One region of the Streptomyces sp. NBC_00872 genome, then DNA from elsewhere that is predicted to be linked to it. Evidence: riboswitches for the same ligand, from Rfam matches in the RefSeq annotation. Region 1 holds a riboswitch; each other region holds the start of a gene.
What was found. A riboswitch is a leader RNA that binds a small molecule or an ion and turns the genes downstream of it on or off. The one in region 1 is predicted to bind thiamine pyrophosphate.
Positions count from the first base shown of each region.

Region 2: another riboswitch for thiamine pyrophosphate. It lies ahead of OG214_RS10815 (thiamine ABC transporter substrate binding subunit); the one in region 1 lies ahead of thiO (glycine oxidase ThiO).
Region 3: another riboswitch for thiamine pyrophosphate. It lies ahead of thiC (phosphomethylpyrimidine synthase ThiC); the one in region 1 lies ahead of thiO (glycine oxidase ThiO).

Region 1 covers NZ_CP108806.1:6,668,087-6,675,598, forward strand. Annotated here, with positions in the region: gene pknB (Stk1 family PASTA domain-containing Ser/Thr kinase) at 1-994, opposite strand, end outside; gene OG214_RS28485 (thiazole synthase) at 1,494-2,300, opposite strand; gene thiS (sulfur carrier protein ThiS) at 2,307-2,525, opposite strand; gene thiO (glycine oxidase ThiO) at 2,522-3,715, opposite strand; TPP riboswitch at 3,713-3,826, opposite strand; gene OG214_RS28500 (FAD-dependent oxidoreductase) at 3,958-5,181, shown strand; gene OG214_RS28505 (Rv2175c family DNA-binding protein) at 5,446-5,811, shown strand; gene thiE (thiamine phosphate synthase) at 5,917-6,567, shown strand; gene metF (methylenetetrahydrofolate reductase [NAD(P)H]) at 6,638-7,512, shown strand, end outside.
Region 2 covers NZ_CP108806.1:2,554,866-2,562,377, reverse strand. Annotated here, with positions in the region: gene rlmN (23S rRNA (adenine(2503)-C(2))-methyltransferase RlmN) at 1-1,072, shown strand, start outside; TPP riboswitch at 1,175-1,300, shown strand; gene OG214_RS10815 (thiamine ABC transporter substrate binding subunit) at 1,408-2,502, shown strand; gene OG214_RS10810 (ABC transporter permease) at 2,577-4,190, shown strand; gene OG214_RS10805 (ABC transporter ATP-binding protein) at 4,196-5,284, shown strand; gene OG214_RS10800 (hypothetical protein) at 5,505-7,235, shown strand; gene OG214_RS10795 (hypothetical protein) at 7,309-7,512, opposite strand, start outside.
Region 3 covers NZ_CP108806.1:4,683,470-4,690,981, forward strand. Annotated here, with positions in the region: gene OG214_RS20005 (SsgA family sporulation/cell division regulator) at 1-256, shown strand, start outside; gene OG214_RS20010 (YibE/F family protein) at 348-1,862, opposite strand; TPP riboswitch at 1,934-2,079, shown strand; gene thiC (phosphomethylpyrimidine synthase ThiC) at 2,072-3,904, shown strand; gene OG214_RS20020 (hypothetical protein) at 3,965-4,792, opposite strand; gene OG214_RS20025 (metallophosphoesterase) at 4,940-6,040, opposite strand; gene OG214_RS20030 (LacI family DNA-binding transcriptional regulator) at 6,279-7,391, opposite strand.

The DNA of each region.
Region 1 (7,512 bases):
CGGTCACGCGTCGGCGGGGCGGGGAGCCTGGCGGAACCATCTCCAGCCGGCTGGTGTGCAGGACACGGCGCGGGATCACCGCCGTACGGTTCTCGGCGCCCGCCTCCCCGGTGGTCCTGGCCCCCGGCGGTACGGCGTCGAGCTGTGCGTCACTGAGCGCGGCGCGCGCCACACGGGCCCTGGCGAGCAGCGCCACCGCGTCCTCGGGCCGCAGCTCCGGATCCCGGGCGGTGGCCACCGCGACCAGCTCGTCCAGCTCGGCGGCGAGCCCGGGAACACTGGCCGACGGCGCGGGGACGTCCTCGTTGAGATGCCGGTAGAGCACCTGCGCGGGGGTGTCCCCGCCATGCGGCTTGGCACCGGTCAGCATCTCGTGGAGTACGACCCCGCAGGCGTACACGTCGACCCGGGTGTCGGACGTGCCGTACTCGATCTGCTCCGGTGCGAGATACGACACGGTGCCGAGCACGGTCCCGGTCGTATGGGTGACATCACCCACGGCCCGCACGAGCCCGAAGTCCGCGACCTTGACCCGGCCGTCGTCGCCTATCAGCACGTTCTCCGGCTTCATGTCCCGGTGGACGAACCCGGCCCGGTGGGCCGCGCCGAGCGCGGCGAGCACGGGCTCCAGGATGTCCAGCGCGGCCCGCGGCTGGAGCGCGCCGCGCTCACGCAGTACGTCACGGAGGGTGCAGCCCGCGACGTACTCCATCGCGAGATAGACGTACGCTCCCTGCGCGCCCTGGTCGAAGACCGCGACCACATTGGGGTGCGACAGCCGGGCCACGGACTTGGCCTCACGGATGAACCGCTCCACGAAGGTGACGTCGGTGGCGAGCGCGGGATGCATCACCTTGAGGGCCAGGACCCGGTCCAGCCGGGTGTCGAGGGCCCGGTAGACCGTGGCCATGCCACCGACGGCGATACGCGCGTCGACGCGGTAACGACCGTCGAGCACCTGCCCGACGATGGGGTCGTGAAGGGTGGTGTCCACGCCCCGAGTCTACGGTGACGCCTCCCGGCGGTGCGCCTCCCGGCTAGGGGGCCGTGGTGCGGGGCGCGTTTCGGCTGGGGCCGGTTTTTGTGTGCGGGTTGTCGCCGGGGCCCCCTCCGGGGGCATATCCGGGACAGCACGATTTACGGCGCCTTTAGCCGTGCGTTGGATACGGGCGGCCGTGCGCCACAAATCACGCTCAAGCGTCCCGGACACGCCCCCTGCACGACCCCCTTCACCGCCCGTCACCGACCAGGCCTGGCCGGGCGCACCGCCCACCGGCGGGCAGTCGGGCCTCCGGCGGGAGGGGGTCGGGGTCGCAGGAGGTGCGTGTCCGGACACTAAAGCGTGATTTGTGCCGCACACCGAGCCGCACCCGACAACGAGACCCGCACGCGGCGTAAATCATGCCGTCCGGACATGTACCTCCGGAGGCCCCGGCACCCGCACCACCCACGCACCGCACCCGCGCCGCAGGCGCGCACCGCCCCCACGACCCCTAGCCGGGAGGCGAGAACGCCGGGCGTTCCGGGTCAAGGTCGCCCCGGCCGTCCCTCGGTGACGACGCCGTCGCGAAGTGGCGGCGGGGGATCCGTCCCGCCCGGTACGCCAGCCGTCCCGCCTCCACCGCGTGCCGCATCGCCTCCGCCATCAGCACCGGCTCCCGCGCCCGGGTGACCGCCGACGCCAGCATCACCGCCGCGCACCCCAGCTCCATCGCCAGCGCCGCGTCCGACGCGGTGCCCGCGCCCGCGTCCAGGATCACGGGCACGCCCGCCCGCTCCACGATGAGCTCGAAGTTGTGCGGGTTGCGGATGCCGAGGCCCGAGCCGATCGGTGAGCCCAGCGGCATGATCGCGGCGCAGCCGACGTCCTCCAGCTTTCTGGCGAGTACGGGATCGTCGTTGGTGTACGGCAGCACCGTGAACCCGTCGTCGACCAGTGTCTCGGCCGCGTCCAGCAGCTCGATCGGATCGGGCAGCAGGGTCCGCTCGTCCGCGACCACCTCCAGCTTGATCCACTCCGTACCGAGCGCCTCGCGCGCCAGCCGGGCGGTCAGGACCGCCTCGCCCGCCGTGAAGCACCCCGCCGTGTTGGGCAGGGCGCGGATGCCCAGGGAGCCGAGTACGGAGAGGACCGAGCCCCGGACCGTGGGGTCGAGACGGCGCATCGCGACCGTGGTGAGTTCCGTGCCCGAGGCGCGCAGGCAGCGTTCCAGCACATCGAGGCTGGGCGCCCCGCCGGTCCCCATGATCAGCCGTGAGTTGAGGACGGTGGAGCCGATGGTGAGCCGGTCGTCGGCCATGGCGGCTCAGCCTCCCTGGACCGCGGTGAGGACTTCCACCCGGTCGCCGTCGCCGAGCACCGTCCGGGGCCAGTGGCCGCGCGGTACCACCGTCTCGTTGACGGCGGCGGCGACACCCGAGGGCGCGGGGGTGAGGGAGGCGACCAGGATGTCGAGGGTGGTGCCGGGGGCGAGACCGCGGGCCTCGCCGTTCACGGAGACGGTCACACGGACGGAGGTGCTCATACGGTCAGCTCCCGCGGTACGGAGGTGAGGTCCTGCGGTTCGGAGGTGAAGCGGCGCGCGGTGAAGGGGCGCGCCACGTCCGGGAGTTCGCCGGTGGTCAGCGCCGCGGCCAGCGCGTCGCCGGTGACCGGTGTGAGCAGCACCCCGTTGCGGTGGTGCCCGGTCGCGAGATGCAGCCCCGGCAGCGCGGTCGGCCCCAGCAGCGGCGCGTTGTCCGGCGAGCAGGGGCGCAGTCCCGCGCCGGTCTCGGTGAGCGGCAGCTCGGTGATGCCGGGGACCAGTTCGTGCGCGTCCCGCAGCAGCTCGTACACCCCGCCCGCGGTGACGGTGGTGTCCCAGCCCAGTTCCTCGCTGGTGGCGCCGACGACCAGCTCGCCGTTCTCGCGCGGCACCAGATACACCTGGCTGCCGCGCACCACGGCCCGGACCGTCCTGGACAGGAAGGGCGCGTACGGACGGGGCACCGTCAGCCGCAGGACCTGGCCCTTGACGGGCCGTACCGGCGGCAGGACGTCGTCCGGAACGCCCGCCAGCCGGCCGCTCAGACTGCCGGCCGCCACCACCACCTGGTCCGCGGTGAGCGCGCGCCCGCCGTCCAGCACGGCGCCGGTGGCCCGGTCCCGTACGACGGACAGCCGCTCGGCCCGGGCGCGGTGGAAGACCACCCCGGCCCGTTCACAGGCCGTGAGCAGGGCCGAGGCCAGCCGGCGGGGATCGATCTGGTGGTCGCCGTCCACGCGCAGACCGCCGCGTACGCCCGGCGCGAGCATCGGTTCGAGGCGCCGGCACTCGCGCCCCGTGAGCCACTCGGACGTCAGGCCCGAGCGCCGCTGAAGGGCGTGCAGTTCGCGCAACTCGGCGCGGTCGTCGGTGTCTAGGGCGACGGCGAGGGTGCCGCAGGCGCGGTAGCCGGTCTCGTGGCCGCTCGCCTCCTCCAGCTCGGCCACGAACTCCGGATAGCGCTCCGCCGAGGCGAGATTGAGCCCCAGCAGGAGCTGTTCGCCGTGGTGGAGTTCGGTGACGGCGGCGAGCATGCCCGCCGCCACCCGCGCGGCGCCCCCGCCGGGACCGGGATCGACGACGGCGGTGCGCAGTCCGCGCTGCGCGGCCCGCCAGGCCGTGACCAGACCGATGATCCCGCCGCCGATGACCAGGACATCGGAAGCGGTCTTCTCCTGAGACGACTGCATGGGCGTCCAGCCCCTCCCTTCGCCGGCATGACCCGGATCAGGTTCGTACGGTCGGAGGCCGCTTCAGCCTCCCTCTCAGCCCGGTGCGTCCGGACTCCCGCGAGGTAGTGTCGACGGCCAGCGTAACGCGCGCCCCGCCGCGTGGTAAGGCCGTCCGGCCGGGGGCGGGGGCCGGAACATCCCTCCGTCCGGCGCCGGAACATCCGTCCTCCCGACGGCCGTCGGCTGCTTAAGGTGATCGGGTGAGCGAGCAGAAGCAGAGCCGGCGCGAACAGCCGGGCGTGGTCATCGTCGGTGCGGGCATGGCGGGTGCGCAGACCGCCGTGGCCCTGCGGGAGAACGGCTACGAGGGTCCGGTCACCCTGATCGGCGCGGAACCCCATCCGCCGTACGACCGGCCCCCGCTCTCGAAGGCGGTCCTGCTGGGCACGGCGGACGGCTCGGCCTTCGACATCGACTTCGAGGCGCTCTCCGTCCGGCTGAGACTCGGTGTCGAGGTGACCGGACTGCGCCCCGGCGCGCGGGAGGTAGACACCGCGGCCGGGCCCGTTCCGTACGACGTACTGGTCCTCGCCACCGGCGCGGAGCCGGTCGGGCTGCCCGGCGCCGCGTCCGTGCCGGGAGTCCATCTCCTGCGGACCCTCGACGACGCCGAGGCGCTGCGGCCCGTGCTCGACCGGCGGGACCGGATCGTGGTCGTCGGCGCCGGGTGGATCGGCGCCGAGTTCACCACCGCCGCCCGCGAGGCCGGGTGCGCCGTCACGGTCGTGGAGGCGGCGGACCGGCCGCTGCCGGGCGCCCTGCCGGCCGAGGTCGCCGCACCGATGGCGCGGTGGTACGCGGAGAGCGGCGCCGAACTGCTGACCGGCGTCCGGGTGGCCGGTGTCGAGCCGGGCACGGTGGTCCTCGCGGACGGCAGGCGGCTGCCCGCCGACGCGGTGGTCGTGGGCATAGGGGCGCGGCCCTCGACGGACTGGCTGACCGGCTCCGGTATCGCGCTGGGCCCGGACGGGGCGATCGTCGCGGACGAGCGGCTGGCGACGTCCCTGCCCGATGTCTACGCGGTCGGCGACTGCGCGTCCTTCCCGTCCGCCCGTTACGGCGAGCGGCTGCTCGTGCACCACTGGGACAACGCGCTCCAGGGCCCGCGTACGGTCGCCGCCCAGGCCGTCGGCGAGAGCGAGCGGCTCTACGATCCCGTGCCGTACTTCTGGTCGGAGCAGTTCGGCCGGTTCGTCCAGTACGCGGGCCATCACGCGGCGGAGGACACCCTGGTGCGGCGCGGCGATCCCGCGGACGCCGCCTGGTCGGTGGTGTGGCTGCGGGACGGGGCGCTGATGGCCCTGCTCGCCGTCGGCAGGCCACGTGATCTGGCGCAGGGCCGCAAGCTGATGGAGACGGGGGCCCGGCTGGACCCGCTGCTGGCCGCCGATCCCTCCGTACCGCTGCGCAAGGCCGTTCTCTGAGGTTTCTCGGCGTGCCGCCGGGTTTTCCCGCGTTCCGACGGGGTTTTCCCGCGTGCCACCGGGTTTTCCCGCGCGGGGACGGGCGCTTCTCCGGCGTACGGGCAGGCGCTTCTCCGGCGCGCGGCCGGGCGTTTCCCGGCGCACGGGCGGGCGCTCCTCGGCGTACGGGCGGGCCCGTCGCGCTCGTTCCCGGCCGGGCGTGGTGACCGCTCCTGCCGGAGCCGGTTCGTGGCGTCTGTCAGTCCGGGATGGCACGCTTGTCGTGTGACCGAGATTGACGCAAAGATCGATGCTCTCGTCCCCGCCTGGCTTCACCTGCCCGACATCGCGGAAGCCCTCGATGTCGAGGTGACGCGCGTGCGGCAGTTGGTGAAGGAAGGGCAGCTCATCGCCGTGCGCCGCGGTGAGAACAGGACACTCCAGGTGCCCGCCGCCTTCATCGACAGCGGCAAGGTCGTCAAGGGCCTCGCCGGGACCCTGACGCTGCTGAGGGACGACGGCTTCGCCGACGAAGAGATGCTCGAATGGCTCTTCACCCCCGACCCGACCCTGCCGGGCACGCCCGCGCAGGCGCTCAGCGAGAATCGCGGCACGGAGGTGAAGCGCCGGGCCCAGGCGCTCGCCGTCTGATCCACTCATCATCCGCGGTGTGCGGCGGTGCCCCCATGGCCGCGTGACGGTCCCGGTACCGCCGCACACCGCCGACCCGACGGGGGACTTCCCATGCCCGAGGCCATGTCCGGGGCCCGTGCGCCGCTCTCCGACGCCCGGCTCTATCTCTGCACGGACGCGCGCAAGCGGCAGGGGGACCTTCCCGAGTTCCTCGACGCCGTGCTCGCGTCCGGTGTGGACATCGTGCAACTGCGCGACAAGGGCATGGAGGCGGCCGAGGAGCTGGACCACCTCCAGGTCTTCGCGGACGCCTGCCGCCGCCACGGCGCGCTGCTCGCGGTGAACGACCGCGCGGATGTGGCCCATGCCGCCGGCGCGGACGTACTGCATCTGGGACAGGGCGATCTGCCCGTCCCGGCGGCCCGCGCGATCCTGGGGGACACCCCGCTGATCGGCCGTTCCACCCATGCCGCGGCCGAGGTGGACGCGGCCGTCGTCGAGCCGGGCGTGGACTACTTCTGTACGGGCCCGTGCTGGCCCACCCCGACCAAACCGGGCCGCCATGCCCCCGGGCTCGATCTGGTGCGCCATGCCGCCGCGCTGGCCACGGACCGGCCGTGGTTCGCGATCGGCGGTATCGACGCGGGCAATCTCGACCAGGTGCTGGACGCCGGTGCCCGCCGGATCGTCGTCGTACGGGCGATCACCGAGGCCGACGACCCGGCCGCGGCGACGGCCGGACTGGCCAAGCGCGTACGGGACCGGACCGTGTGACGCGACCGTAAAGCCGGACAAATACCCCCGTCCGGTTGGGAGACCGCCACGCCCTCGATAACCTGCACCCATGGCCTTCGGCACAGCTTCGACCAGATCGGATCACGCACTGACCGTGCGTGATCTGCTCGCGACCGGCAAGACATCGTTTTCGTTCGAGTTCTGGGCGCCCAAGACCGAGAAGGGTGAACGGAATCTCTGGAACGCGCTGCGCCGGGTCGAAGCCGTGGGGCCGAGTTTCGTCTCCGTGACCTATGGCGCGGGCGGCTCCACCCGGGCGGGCACGGTCAAGGCCACGGAGCGGATCGCCTCCGACACCACCCTCACCCCGGTCGCGCATCTCACGGCCGTCGGCCAGTCCGTCGCCGAACTGCGCAACATGGTCGGGCAGTACGCCGACGCCGGGATCCGCAACATCCTCGCCGTACGGGGCGATCCGCCCGGCGATCCCATGGGCGAGTGGGTCAAGCACCCGGACGGCGTCCGCTACGCCGCCGAACTGGTCAGGCTCATCAAGGAGTCCGGCGACTTCTGTGTCGGAGTGGCGGCCTTCCCGGAGATGCATCCGCGCTCGTCCGACTGGGACACCGATACCAGGCATTTCGTGGACAAGTGCCGCGCGGGTGCCGATTACGCGATCACGCAGATGTTTTTCGAAACGGACGGATATCTGCGGTTGCGTGACCGGGTCGGCGCTGCCGGTTGCGCGACACCGATCATTCCCGAGATCATGCCGGTCACCAGCGTCCGGATGCTGGAGCGGCTGCCGCAGCTCAGCACGGCCGTCTTCCCGGCCGAACTGAAAGAGCGGATCCTCTCCGTCAAGGACGATGCCGCCGCTGTACGCTCCATTGGCATCGAGTTCGCGACGGAGTTCTGCGCGGAGCTGCTCTCCGAGGGTGTTCCCGGCTTGCACTTCATCACCCTCAACAACTCCACCGCAAC
Region 2 (7,512 bases), 4.1 Mb from region 1:
CCGCGGAGCCAAGAAGCCCCCGCGGCATCTCGCCGACCTCACCCCCGCCGAGCGCCGCGAGGCCGTCGCCGCGATCGGCGAGAAGGCGTTCCGTGCCAACCAGCTTTCGCAGCACTACTTCGCGCGGTTCGCACATGACCCCGAGCAGTGGACCGACATCCCGGCCGCCGCGCGTCAGAAGCTCGCGGAAGAACTGCTGCCCGACCTGATGTCGGTGGTGCGGCACATCTCCTGCGACGACGACACCACCCGTAAGACGCTCTGGCGGCTGCACGACGGCACCCTGGTCGAGTCCGTGCTGATGCGCTATCCGGACCGGGTCACGATGTGTATCTCGTCGCAGGCGGGCTGCGGGATGAACTGCCCGTTCTGCGCCACCGGACAGGCCGGTCTCGACCGCAATCTGTCCACCGCCGAGATCGTCCACCAGATCGTGGACGGGATGCGCGCCCTGCGTGACGGCGATGTGCCCGGCGGTCCCACCCGGCTGTCGAACATCGTCTTCATGGGCATGGGCGAGCCGCTCGCCAACTACAAGCGGGTGGTCGGCGCGATCCGTCGGCTGACCGACCCCGAGCCCGACGGTCTGGGGCTGTCGCAGCGCGGGATCACCGTCTCGACGGTCGGTCTCGTGCCCGCGATGCTGCGCTTCGCCGACGAGGGCTTCAAGTGCCGGCTCGCGGTCTCCCTGCACGCGCCGGACGACGATCTGCGCGACACCCTCGTCCCGGTCAACACGCGCTGGAAGGTGCGGGAAGTGCTGGACGCGGCGTGGGAGTACGCGGAGAAGTCGGGCCGCCGGATCTCCATCGAGTACGCGCTGATCCGTGACATCAACGACCAGGCGTGGCGCGGTGACCGGCTGGGACGGCTGCTCAAGGGCAAGCGGGTGCACGTCAATCTGATCCCGCTCAACCCGACACCGGGTTCGAAGTGGACGGCCTCGCGCCCCGAGGACGAGAAGGCCTTCGTCGATGCGATCGCGTCCCATGGCGTGCCCGTGACGGTACGGGACACCCGGGGCCAGGAGATCGACGGAGCGTGCGGACAGCTGGCCGCGTCGGAGCGGTAGGGCGTTCGGGGTGGCTCGCGGACGCCTGGCGGGCGGACCGTCCGGGAGGCGAACCGGGCCCCGATTTGCGGTGCATGTAACCTTGGCGCGAACGCATTGCATATTTTCCGACAGGGGAGCGCCACAGCGCTGAGAGTGCGGCACATGTCCGTGAGAGCGGGCAACGGTCGCAGACCCTCTGAACCTCGCCCAGGTCATTCTGGGTAGGAAGTTCGGTCACTACTCAAGCTGTTGCGCCCTGCCCGCGGTCCGGTCCGGCCGGACTCCGGGCAGGGCCGCGTCTTCTCCTGGACATCCCAGGAGGAAAATCAGTGAGCACGAACAGCGTCAGAAGGATGGCGGTCGCCGCGGTCGCCGCCGCGCTCGGTGTCTCGTCCCTCGCCGCCTGCGGCGGCTCCGACGACTCCGCGTCGTCCGGCGGCGGTGGTACGGGCGGCGGCGGGACACCGTCGAAGACCGTCACCCTGGTCAGCCATGACTCGTTCAACGCCTCTCCCGCCGTACTCAAGGAGTTCACGAAGCGGACCGGCTACACGGTCAAGGTGCTCAAGAGCGGAGACGCGGGCGAGGCCCTCAACAAGGAGATCCTGACGAAGGGTTCGCCCCAGGGCGATGTCTTCTTCGGCGTCGACAACACCCTGCTCTCCCGCGCCCTCGACAACGGCCTGTTCACGCCGTACGAGGCGAAGGGGATCGACCAGGTCGACGCGGCCACCCGGCTCGACCGGAGCGAGAACCGCGTCACACCGATCGACACCGGTGATATTTGTGTCAACTACGACAAGAAGTACTTCGCGGACAAGAAGCTCGATCCGCCCCGGTCCTTCGGCGATCTGCTCAAGCCCGAGTACAAGAATCTGCTGGTCACCGAGAACGCCGCGACCTCCTCACCCGGCCTCGGCTTCCTTCTCGGCACGGTCGCGCGGTACGGCGACGACGGCTGGCAGGAGTACTGGACGAAGCTGAGGGCCAACGGGGTCCAGGTCGTGGACAGCTGGGAGCAGGCCTACAACGAGAGCTTCTCGGGCTCGGCCGGCGGCAAGAAGGCCAAGGCCGACCGCCCGCTCGTCGTCTCGTACGCCTCCAGCCCGCCCGTCGAGGTGCTGTACGCGGAACCGCGGCCGAAGGAGGCCCCGACCGGCGTCTCCACGGGCACCTGCTTCCGGCAGATCGAGTTCGCCGGGCTGCTGACGGGCGCGAAGAACGAGACGGGCGGCAAGGCCCTACTGGACTTTCTGATCAGCGAGACCTTCCAGGCGGACATGCCGCTGAACATGTTCGTCAATCCGGTCGTCCAGGATGTGCCGCTGCCCGAACTCTTCACCGAGTTCGGCGCGAAGGTCGACAAGCCGGAGACGATGGCGCCCGACGAGATCACCACCGGCCGTGAGCAGTGGATCCAGTCGTGGACCTCACTCGTAGTGAAGTAGCCGTCAGGACCAGGGCCGGAAAAGGGCCGCGGCGCGGGGCGGCCGGGCGCGCGAACGCCGTCCGGCTCGCCCTGATGGCCGTCCCCGTCGCGTTCTTCGCGGTCTTCTTCGCCTATCCGGTGACCGCGATCGTCGGCCGCGGGCTCACGTCCGAAGGCGTCTGGCGGTTCGGCCGCATCGGTGAGGTACTGAGCCGTCCCGACATCCTCGACGTCCTGTGGTTCACCACCTGGCAGGCGCTCGCCTCCACCGCCCTCACTCTGCTGATCGCACTGCCCGGCGCGTATGTCTTCGCGCGCTTCGACTTTCCCGGCAGACAACTGCTGCGCGCGGTGGTCACCGTCCCGTTCGTCCTGCCCACCGTGGTCGTCGGTACGGCCTTCCTGGCGCTGCTCGGGCGTGGCGGACTGCTCGACGAACTGTGGGGCGTACGGCTCGACACCACCGTCTGGGCGATCCTCCTCGCGCATGTCTTCTTCAACTACGCCGTGGTCGTCAGGACCGTGGGCGGTCTGTGGGCACAGCTCGATCCGCGCCAGGAGGAGGCCGCGCGGGTGCTGGGCGCGGGCCGGTTCATGGCCTGGTGGCGGGTGACGCTGCCGGCCCTCGCCCCCGCCGTGGCCGCCGCCGCGCTGATGGTCTTCCTCTTCACCTTCACCTCCTTCGGGGTCGTACAGATCCTCGGCGGCCCCGCCTACTCCACCCTGGAGGTGGAGATCTACCGGCAGACCGCGCAACTGCTCGACCTGCCCACCGCGGCCGTGCTCACACTCGTACAGTTCACGGCGGTCGGCGGAGTGCTGGCCGTCCACGCGTGGACGGTACGCAGACGCGAGGGCACGCTGAAGCTCGTCGACCCCGCGCTCACGGCGCGCAGACCGCGCGGGGCCGGGCAGTGGGCGCTGCTCGGCGGAGTGCTCGGCACCGTGCTGCTGCTGGTACTGCTGCCGCTGGGCGTCCTCGTCGAGCGCTCCCTCGACGGACCGGGAGGGTACGGTCTCGGCTTCTACCGGGCGCTCGGCTCGGTGGAGGCGAGCGGCGGGACCTTTCTCGTACCGCCGCTGGAGGCCGTCTGGAACTCGCTGCGGTACGCGCTGGTCGCGACCGCCGTCGCGCTGGTGGTGGGCGGTCTGGCCGCCGCCGCGCTCACCCGGCGAGCGGGCCGGCTCGTCCGGGGCTTCGACGCGCTGCTGATGCTGCCGCTCGGGGTCTCCGCCGTGACCGTCGGCTTCGGTTTTCTGATCACGCTCGACAAGCCGCCGCTCGATCTGCGTGCCTCCTGGATTCTGGTGCCGCTCGCGCAGGCCCTGGTGGGCGTCCCCTTTGTCGTACGGACGATGCTGCCTGTGCTGCGGGCGGTGGACGGACGGCTGCGCGAGGCGGCGGCCGTCCTCGGAGCGTCCCCGCTGCGTGTCTGGCGCGAGGTCGATCTGCCGCTGGTACGCAGGGCGTCGCTGGTCGCGGCGGGTTTCGCGTTCGCCGTCTCGCTCGGTGAGTTCGGTGCGACAGTGTTCATCGCGCGCCCGGACCGGCCGACGCTGCCGGTGGCCGTGGCACGGCTGCTGGGACGGCCCGGCGAGCTCAACTACGGGCAGGCCATGGCCCTGTCCACCGTACTGATGGTGGTGTGCGCGGTGTCGCTGCCGGCGCTGGAACGTATCCGTACCGACCGCTCCGGGGAGTTCTGATGGCCCTGCTGACCCTGTCGGACGTCACCGTGCGGTTCGGTGACCGTACCGCGCTCGACGCGGTCGATCTGGAGATCGCCGAACACGAGACCGTGTGTGTGCTGGGGCCGAGCGGAAGCGGCAAGTCGACACTGCTGCGGGTGATCGCCGGACTGACCCCACCGGACGGCGGACGGGTCCTGCTGGACGGCGCCGACCAGTCGGGGGTGCCCGTGCACCGGCGCGGGGTCGGGCTGATGTTCCAGGACCATCAGCTCTTCCCGCAGCGGGACGTGGGCGGCAATGTCGCCTTCGGGCTGCGGATGCGCGGTGCCCCGCGCGGTGAACGGACAAGCCGGGTGGCGGAGTTGCTCGACCTCGTCGGGCTGCCGGGCGCGGAGCGGCGGGCCGTCGCCGCACTGTCCGGCGGTGAACAGCAGCGGGTCGCGCTGGCGCGGGCGCTCGCCCCACGGCCACGGCTGCTGATGCTGGACGAGCCGCTCGGACAGCTCGACCGGAGTCTGCGCGAACGGCTCGTGGTCGAACTGCGCGGTCTCTTCGGACGGTTGGGTACGACCGTGCTCGCCGTCACCCATGACCAGGGCGAGGCGTTCGCGCTCGCCGACCGGGTCGTGGTGATGCGGGACGGGCGCGTCGCCCAGACCGGTACACCGGTGGAGGTCTGGCAGCGGCCCGCCTCGGCGTTCGTGGCGCGCTTCCTCGGTTTCGACAATGTCGTGGACGCCACGGTGAGCGGCGGGACCGCCGATACGGTCTGGGGAAGGATCCCGGTGCCCGAGGGGTCGGCGCGGGGAGAGCGGTCGGTGCTGGTGCGGCCGGCCGGGATACGGCTGGTCGAGCCCGCCGGCGGACTGCGCTGCACGGTCCAGGCGCGTACGTTCCGGGGCAGCCGGGTCGCGGTGCTGCTGCGGCCCGACGGGCCCTCCGGCGGCGGACCGGTCCTTGAGGCCGAGTGCGGGCTTAGGGACGCGCCGCACGAGGGGGCGACGGTGGGGGTGGTGTTCGCCGCGGAGGATGTGGTGGTGCTGCCCGACAGGGACACGGAGCTCCAACGGCCGGCCAGCGGCGGGCCGTCGTACGGCGGGGCACTGTGACGCGCCAGCAGCGGCACCGGCGCTAGCAGCGGCACCGGCGCTAGCAGCGGCACCGCACGCGCCCGCTTCCGCCTCCGCTGCCGATGAGCCGACGGGCTTTCCGGGTGCGGCGACCGCGTGTCGAGTAGCGTGGTCGCTCCGTGCCAGGACGGTCCGGAGCACCCTCAGTGGCCCGCTCCATCCGCTGAGGGGGGAAGGCATCGAACCGCAGCAGAACGTCATGGCCGAGGACACGGCGGCCGAGAGCCCCGGCGCCGAGTCGCCCGCGCGGATATCCGGCCGTCCCGGACGTGACCGACAGGGCCTGGCGGCCGGGCTGATACCCGCCGCGGCGGCCTTCGCCCTCGGGATGTGGGGCATCACGCGCGAGGGCACGATGTGGCGCGACGAGTCCGTCACCTATCAGGTGGCGCACCGGGGTCTCCCCGAGATCTGGCGGCTGCTGCGTCACGCCGACGCCGTACACGGGCTCTACTACTTCTTCATGCACGCCCTGTACGGGGTCTGGGACGGGGGCCTGCTCACGCTTCGGATCCCCTCCGTGCTCTCCATAGCGGTGGCGGCGGCCTTCGTCGGGCTCATCGGCCGCCGGCTGGCGGGGGTACGGGCGGGAGTACTCAGCGGTACGGTCTTCGCCCTCGTTCCGGACATCCAGATGTACGCGCAGGAAGGGCGCTCCTACGCGATGGTGTGCGCGCTGGTCGCGTGTTCCACGTACCTTCTGGTCCGGTCGCTCGACTCGTCGTCAGGAATGTGCTGGACGCTCTACGCGCTGGTGAACCTGACGGCGGTCTGGCTGCATGAATTCGCCGTCCTCGCGCTGCTCGCGCACGGTGTCTCGGTGGCGGTCACCCGTCCCGGGCCGAGGAACGGACGGTCCTGGTCCATCGCCGCCGCCGTCGCCTTCGTCGGATCCCTCCCGCTGATCCTGTTCAGCATGGGCCAGTCCGACCAGGTCTCCTGGATCGGCTGGCCCAAGGCGGCGGAGTGGGGAGAGATCGCGGGGTGGACCCTCGTCTCCCTGGCCGCCGCCGGATATCTGGGCAGAGGCAAGGCCAGGAGCGGTGGCAACGGCCCTAGCGGCAACGGCCGTAGCGGGAGCGGGAACAGGGGCGAGGGCAGGGGCTCAGGAAATACCGCCGTGCGGCGCGTGGGACTTCCCCTCGCCGTGCTCCCGACCGCCGTTCTGCTGCTCGGCTCCCTCCACGAGCCCATGTACGTCGACCGGTACGCGCTCTTCACCAATGTGGGCATCGCGCTGCTGCTCGGCACCGCGCTGGACCGGCTGTCGGCGCCGGACCGGCTGTCGGCGCCGGACCGGCTGTCGGCGCCGAGCCGGCGGACCGGCACCGATGGCGGTCACGGCACCGCCGTCGCGCAACGCCCCACCGCTCATGTCGCCGCCATGGCCGGTGTGTTCGCCGTACTCGCGCTCGTTCTCGTCCCGGTCAGCTCGCAGTTGCGGAAGCCCGAGAGCCGCAAGGACGATCTGACGGCCATAGCGAAGGCGGTCGAAGAGGTCTCCGCCGACGGGGACGGGGTGATCTTCACCCCCGCGCGGCGCCGTGAATGGAAACTCTCCGCCACCGGCCGGTTCGACGCCCTGGACGATCTGGCCCTCGAAGAGACCCCGGCGGTGTCGGGTTCTCTCCAGGGCGAGGAGATGTCCGCCGCGCGCGTCCGCGCCCGGATGCTGTCCGCGCCGCGCATCGTGGTGCTGAGCGATCCGCCGGGGGAGCCCGAGGACGCCGTGGCGCGGGAAGCGATGAAGCGCGCGGTTCTCCGTACGTACTTCCACGTATGCGCGCGGGAGCGGGTCCGGGGAGCGCAGATCACGCTGTACGCCCAGTCGGTCCGAGCGTGCGACGACGGACCCGCGCCCGCGGGGACACCCACACGGACACCCGCGTCGGCACCCGCGCCGGTACCGACGCGGAGGAACACGGTGTGAGAACGGCCGCGGGGCCGGGGAGTCGTTCCCCGGCCCCGCACACTCCCGGACGGAGTGCCTATGTCGTCCGTGCCTATGTCGTCAGGGGGACCGCCGCCAGGGCAGCCACCATCCAGGTCAGGGGCGCGAAGATCGCCAGGACCGCGGTCGCCCGCACCGCCGCCGCCGTACGCAGCAGCCCGGCGTGGGCGCCCAGGTGATGAAGGGTCGTGGTGGTGGGGAGCCGGGCCTGCCGGGTCTCCACGGCGGCCGTCAGCAGCGTGGCCGCCGCACAGCC
Region 3 (7,512 bases), 2.0 Mb from region 1:
CGGGATCAATACGCCCAGCGGTGACGGCGATGTGCATATCGCGCCCACGGAGCCCGAGGACCTCTCCGATGTCCATATCCGGCTCCAGGTCGGAGACGATCACGCGCTCTTCCGGGTCAGTGCCGCGCCGCTGGTGGCCTTCCTGGACCGTACGGATCGACTGGTTCCGCTCGGTCAGGAGCGCACGCTCGGTGACTTCGAGGGCAATCTCGAGGAGGCGCTCGGCCGCATTCTGGCTGAGGAGAACGCCGGCTGAGCCGGATGGAACGGGGCCGTCCGGGTGATCCTTTCCCGCCGAACGAATATCCGGACGGGACGGCGTTTTCCGGGCCGGGACGGCCGAGGGACTACTTCTTACGGCGTCGGCCCTTGCCGCCGCCCAGTTTGCGCGCCGATGCGCTCTGTACGGGCAGCGAGGGCGCCGCTTCCGGGCCCTCGGGATCCGAGGCGCCCACCGGGCCTGTCAGGGCTGTCGGGTGTGCCGGACCCGCCGGGCCCGCCGGACCCGCCGACCGGGCGCCCGCTGTCCCACCAGCCGCCGGGTACGGCGTTACGGAAGGCAGGGCCTCCACGGGGGCCCTCGGCGGGGCCAGGGGCGAGCCCTTCGCCCCCGCGCGGTCGGCGGAGACCACCAGCGCCGCCAGCGCCGTGGTCACCGGTACGGATGCGACCAGACCGATCGAGCCCACCAGGGTTCTGACGATCTCCTCCGCCACCAGTTCACTGTTCGCGACCGTCCCCACCCCTGACTGCGCGATCGAGAAGAGCAGCAGCAGGGGCAGCGCGGCGCCCGCGTAGGCGAGGACGAGCGTATTGACCACCGAGGCGATATGGTCCCGCCCGATCCGGATACCCGCCCGGTAGAGGGCACGTGGTCCCATCGACGGATCCGCCTGGTGCAGCTCCCAGACCGCTGAGGTCTGGGTGACGGTCACATCGTCGAGGACTCCGAGTGAGCCGATGATGACGCCCGCCAGCAGCAGACCGCTCATATCGATTTCGGGATAGAGGCCATGGATCAGTCCGGTGTTGTCATCGGTATTACCGGTCAGGCTCGCCCAGCCGATGAAGAGCGATCCCAGCAGTCCGATCAGCAGCAGCGAGATCAGCGTGCCGAGGACCGCGACCGAGGTACGGGCTGTCAGACCGTGGCACATATAGAGCGCGAGCAGCATGATCGCGCTGGCTCCGACCACTGCCACGACCAGTGGATTCGAGCCCTGAAGGATCGCGGGCAGGATAAACAGCGTCAGCACGGCGAATGAGACGGCGAGTGCGACCAGGGCCATGACACCGCGTAGCCGCCCCACCACGACCACCGCCAGGGCGAAGATCCCCGCCAGCAGAGCCATGGGGAATTTGCGGTTCACATCCGTCACGGAGTACTGGAGATCGCGGGGCGCGTCGGGTGCGTAGGCGACCACTACGCCCTGTTTCACGTGAAACTGTCGCGGCGCGTCCGGCTGGACAACCTCGATAAAGGTGTGCCCCTTCTCCTTGCCGCTGGTGACCTCGATCGTCGCCTTGGCGCAGTCACCGTTCTCCGCCCGCTCCGCCTCGCGCCCCTGGGGTTTTGAGATGTCGCCGGTGGACGGGATCTGGGCGGCGTTCACGTCCTTGCAGTCCACCCGCTCGATCTGCACCACCTGACCCTGCTCGGTCTGCCGGTCGAAGCCCACACCGGTGCGCTCATGCGCCGGCGTACCACCCGGCCAGAGAACAGCCAGCCCGACGACCACCGCGGTCGCGAACGGAATCAGGACCGCGGCGATGACCTTGCGGAGGTGCTGGGAGACCGGCGCGGCGGGGCCATGGCTGTGCGAGTGTCCATGTGATTCGTGGGTCTGCTGGGGTGAGGTCACCCTCCGATCATCGCAAGAAGCGAGAGGCCCTCTGTTCAGCACGCCGGATATGACGCTAGCGTGGTGTCACCTTTTGCACACGCGGGAGCTCGGAGCACCGGGCTGAGAGGGCGCTGACTGTGTAGTCCCGGGGAGCATCCCCGAGACCCCTGAGCTGCGCCGACCGCTGAACCTGTTACCGGGTAATGCCGGCGTAGGGAGTAGGTCTCATGACCGTTCAGGACGCACACACGCCTGCCTCCGATTCGGGAGATCCGAACGAGGCTCAGAGGTCCATCGGCTGGCACAAGGGATATGTCCAGGGTTCACGCCCCGACCTTCAGGTGCCGGTCCGCCGGGTGCATCTCACCAATGGCCAGGACGTGACGCTGTACGACACGTCGGGGCCGTACACCGATCCCACCGTCACGACGGATGTACGCCGGGGTCTCGCGCCGCTGCGGGAGAACTGGATCATCGGGCGGGGCGACACGGAGGAGTACGCCGGCCGGCCGGTCCGCCCCGAGGACGACGGACTCAAGCACACGGCGCCGCGCGGGGGACTGCGTAATCTCGACGCGGTCTTCCCGGGCCGGCCGCGTCAGCCGCGCCGGGGCCGGAGCGGGCAGGTGGTGACGCAGCTCGCGTACGCCCGTCGCGGGGACATCACCCCGGAGATGGAGTATGTCGCGATCCGCGAGAACGTGTCCCCGGAGGTCGTCCGCGAGGAGATCGCGGCGGGCCGCGCCGTACTGCCGGCCAATGTCAATCATCCGGAGATCGAGCCGATGATCATCGGCAAGCGGTTCCTGGTGAAGGTCAACGCCAATATCGGCAATTCCGCGGTCACTTCCTCCATCGAGGAGGAGGTGGAGAAGATGACCTGGGCGACGCGCTGGGGCGCCGACACGGTGATGGACCTCTCCACCGGCCGCAATATCCACACCACGCGTGAGTGGGTGCTGCGCAACTCCCCCGTGCCCATCGGCACCGTGCCGCTCTACCAGGCGCTGGAGAAGGTCGACGGCAGGGCCGAGGAGCTGACCTGGGAGATCTACAAGGACACGGTCATCGAGCAGGCCGAGCAGGGCGTCGACTACATGACGGTCCATGCCGGGGTGCTGCTGCGGTATGTGCCGCTGACGGCGCGCCGTAAGACGGGCATCGTCTCGCGGGGCGGTTCGATCATGGCGGCCTGGTGTCTGGCGCACCACAAGGAGTCGTTCCTGTACGAGAACTTCGAGGAGCTCTGCGAGATCCTCGCGGCGTACGACGTGACGTACTCCCTGGGCGACGGTCTGCGGCCGGGGTCCATCGCGGACGCCAACGACGAGGCCCAGTTCGCCGAGTTGCGTACGCTCGGGGAGCTGAACTCGACCGCGAAGCGGCTGGGCGTACAGACGATGATCGAGGGGCCGGGCCATGTCCCGATGCACAAGATCAAGGAGAACATCGACCTTCAGCAGGAGATCTGCGAGGAGGCGCCGTTCTACACGCTCGGCCCGCTGACGACCGATGTGGCTCCGGCGTACGACCACATCACCTCCGGGATCGGTGCGGCGATGATCGCCTGGTGGGGGACGGCGATGCTCTGCTACGTCACCCCGAAGGAACATCTCGGTCTGCCGAACCGGGACGACGTCAAGACCGGTGTCATCACCTACAAGATCGCGGCCCATGCGGCGGACCTCGCCAAGGGGCACCCGGGGGCGCAGGACTGGGACGATGCCCTCTCCGACGCCCGGTTCGAGTTCCGCTGGGAGGACCAGTTCAATCTGGCCCTCGACCCGGACACCGCCCGGGAGTTCCACGACGAGACCCTCCCGGCCGAACCGGCGAAGACGGCCCACTTCTGCTCGATGTGCGGCCCCAAGTTCTGCTCGATGAAGATCTCGCAGGACATCAGGCAGCGACACGGCGGTGATATGGCGGGCACCGGGGTGACGGACGCCGCTACGGAGGACGGCGCGATCGGAACCGCGGAGATCGAGGCGGGTATGGCACAGAAGTCCAAGGAGTTCGCGGCAAGCGGCAACAGGGTGTATCTGCCGCTGGCCGACTGACCCCCGCGGTTCGCGTGAGCGGCGGGGGCGGTCTTCTGGGCCCCCGCCGCTCGGGCGGGTTCACTCCGGGGGATGGTCCGGGCCGCCGAAGTCGGGGCTGGTGAAGTCCGGGCTGGTGAAGCTCGGACGCTGGCCGGTGGTGGCGCCTTCGTCCGGGCTGGTGAAGTCCGGCCGGCTGTAGCCGATCTTGGGCAGGTGCTTGATCGACCTGGGTGGTGGGGCGGCCGGATCCGTGCTCGGGTCGGCCAGTGCGGCGCGCAGGAAGGGCAGAAGGCCGCGCTCCAGCAGGGCATGGCGCCAGGCCTCCCGCGCACGGGCCACTTCGTCGGGCAGCTCACCGCCCGTCGGCTCCTCGGCCGGAAGCTGCGTCGAACTGTTGCGCAGGGCCGTGATCAGCAGGCCGGTCGCGGCGGCCAGGATGCCTATCGCGGTGACGGCGCCGAAGAACCAGCCCACGGCGACCAGGCTGTCGGCGAACGCGGGTGGCCGGCTGAGCGCTTTGAGGAGATAGCCGACGAGCAGGAAGATCACCGCGGCCGTGCCCCCGAGCACCGGCAGCAGCACGGTGACGACAGCCGTCAGCCCCGCACCGGATCCCGTCGGCCCGCTCGCGTCGGGCTCCAGCACGGAATCGCGGACCGGGACGGAGGGCCCCGGCGAACGTGACTCCTCGCGGATCTTTCTGTAGTGCTCGTACTCGGCCGCGGCCGCCGTGGTGATCGGCGCCGTGGCGTTCAGGGCCATGGTGCGTAGCTGCTCGGTGTTGAGCCGCTCCCCGACCGAGGTGAGATCCGGCCGGTCGTGCGCGTTGCGCAGCACATCGTCGAGGATCCGCTCGAAATCCGCGCGATCCTCGCTCAGCAGGTGCGGAGCGCTGTTCATGTGCATCCCCCGATGCTCCGTAGGGCCGGTTCGCCCGCGTGGAACGGGCAGTTGGCGAAAACGGAGGAGAGCCTGCTACGGATAAACCGATGGTAGAGCTCTTCCGGCGCGCGATGACAGGGGGTTTGCGGAAATCACCCGCGCGACGGTGTTTCAGTTTTTCAGGGGAAGCCTGACGACCAGCAGCTTTCCCGCCATGGTCACTCCGCCGTCCATCGCGATGGCAAGTCCATCGGCATATACATGTGGCCCTTCCACCACCGGACCGCTGTCCGTCCCGCCGTCCGAGACATCTTCGGTGCCGACTTCGCCCAGCAGATAGGGAATGGGGCTGTGGCCATGGACGATGCGCTGACCGCCGTACTTGGAGAGCAGTTCCTGGACGGCCTGCGGGCCGCCTTCGTCGCGGAACGCGAAGCGTTTCGTGAGCTTGCGGAACAGATCCCAGCATTCGTCCGCGTCATTGCGGGTGAGGATCTGATGAATGGTGTCGTTGACGTCCTCGATCGTGGATCCGTAGTCCAGATAGGCCGTCGTGTCGGAGTGCACCAGCAGATGCCCCTCCTCCTCGACCACCGCGTCGAGCCGGGACATCCACTGGAGATGGACGTCCTGGAGGCGTTCCATATCGGTGCGCTGACCACCGTTGAGCAGCCAGGCGGCCTGGAAGGTGGCCGTACCCGCACCGGAGTTGACATGGGTGTCGCCGAACCGCCTGGCACCGATGAGCAGCAGTTCGTGATTGCCCATCAGCGCCTTGCAGTAGCCGCCCGCCGCCGCCGCCTCCGCGGAGAGCCGCATGACGAGATCGATGACACCGATGCCGTCCGGACCGCGGTCGGTGAAGTCTCCGAGGAACCAGAGGCGGGCGCTGCCCGCGCTCCAGTGGCCGTCGGCGTCGATCAGCCCCTGTTCGGCGAGGGCGGCGAGGAGTTCGTCGAGATAGCCGTGGACATCGCCGACGACATAGAGCGGGCCGAGGCCGTCCCCCGGGAACTCGGCGGCGGGGGCCAGCTGTACCTGCACCGTGTCCCCCCGGTTGATCACCGGGAGGTCGCGCTCGGTGGGGGTGTAGCCCTCCGGCGGCTCGTCGTCGGGGACGGCGTTACCGGGGTGCCCGGACATGGCTCCGGCCGTGGGGCCGGGCTGTCCGGGCAGTCCGGACTGCACGGGGACCTGTGCGTACGGCGGTACGCGGAAGTCGCGCAATGTCGCCGTCCGCACCACGGGTCCCTGGCCGGCCCCCTGTGTCATCGACCCCTCCACCGCCGTCGTACCGCCGTACACCTCTCGGGCCGTCCGTCCGGTGGCGGTGAGCCCGCCGGTGGTGAGGGAAGGTCCGTGGTGTCGTGCGCCCATCATAGGAATGCAGGTCGTCCTGTGTGACGCACCAGGGGTGGTGAATCCGATCGCACCTCGGGTTCAGCGGCGGGTTTCGCGCTGATCGCCCGAAATGCGAACGGTCCGGGCCTTCACCGGGCAGCGCCACCGGTCAGTCGCCCGCGGGAGAGCGGGGCGCGCTGACCGTGGTGCGCGGAGGGCGTCGCTGGGAGGAGGTGCGGACGATCAGTTCGGTCGGTATGACCTGCTCGACCGGCCGGTCCGTCTCCAGCCCCTCGATGGCGTCGATGAGGAGCTGGACGACGGCGGTGCCGATACGGCGCGGCTTGAGCGAGAGCGTCGTGATGGGCGGTTCCGTCGAGGCGTACACGGTGGACTCGCTGCAGCAGACGAGCAGGAGATCGTCCGGTACACGCAGTCCGTACCGCCGTGCGGCGGCGAGCAGATCGGTGCCGTTGGGATCGAAGAGCCCGTAGACGGCGTCGGGCCGGTCGGGGCGGGCCAGCAGCCGGTCGGCGGCGACGGCCCCGGCGCACGGGTCGTGGGCGGGATAGGACTCGTAGACCGGGTCCTGGCCGACGCGTTCGCACCAGTGCAGATAGGCGGTGGTGGAGAGCCGGGTGTAGGTGTCCGTGGTGGTGCCGGTGAGCAGACCGATCCGGCGTGCGCCGGCCGCGGCGAGATGGTCGAGCAGATCGAGGACGGCCGCCTCGTGGTCGTTGTCGACCCAGGCGGTGACGGGAAGGGTGCCCGCGGGCCGGCCGTCGGAGACGACGGGAAGACCCTGGCGGACGAGTTCGGTGACGACCGGATCGTGGTCGGAGGGATCGATGACGACGGTGCCGTCGAGAGCGACATTCGCCCAGACGTCATGGCGGGAGGTGGCGGGGAGGATGACGAGGGCGTAACCGCGGGCGAGCGCCGCGGAGGTGGCGGCCCTGGCCATCTCGGCGAAGTAGGCGAACTCGGTGAAGGTGAAAGGTTCATCCCCGTACGTCGTGACCGTCAGGCCGATGAGGCCCGACTTGCCGGTACGGAGGGTTCGGGCGGCGGCGGACGGTCGATAGCCGAGGCGTTCTGCGACCTCCCGGACATGGCGTCGTGTGGCGTCGGGTAAGCGTCCCTTGCCGTTGAGCGCGTCCGAGACAGTCGTGATGGAGACACCGGCTGCGGCGGCCACATCCCGGATGCCCGCCCGACCTTGCCGGCTTCCCCGGCGGGATGTGTCCGTCCGGCTCACCTGGTGTTTCCCTGCTGCTGTCATGGCGAGCCGATAGTAGGGCTCGGGCGGGCGGTGGGTCCGGTCGCACAATCACCTATGGGCAGGCACGTTTTTGCATGGTTGAAGATGGTTGATGGCCTTGGAACATAAGGGAGTTAACAGG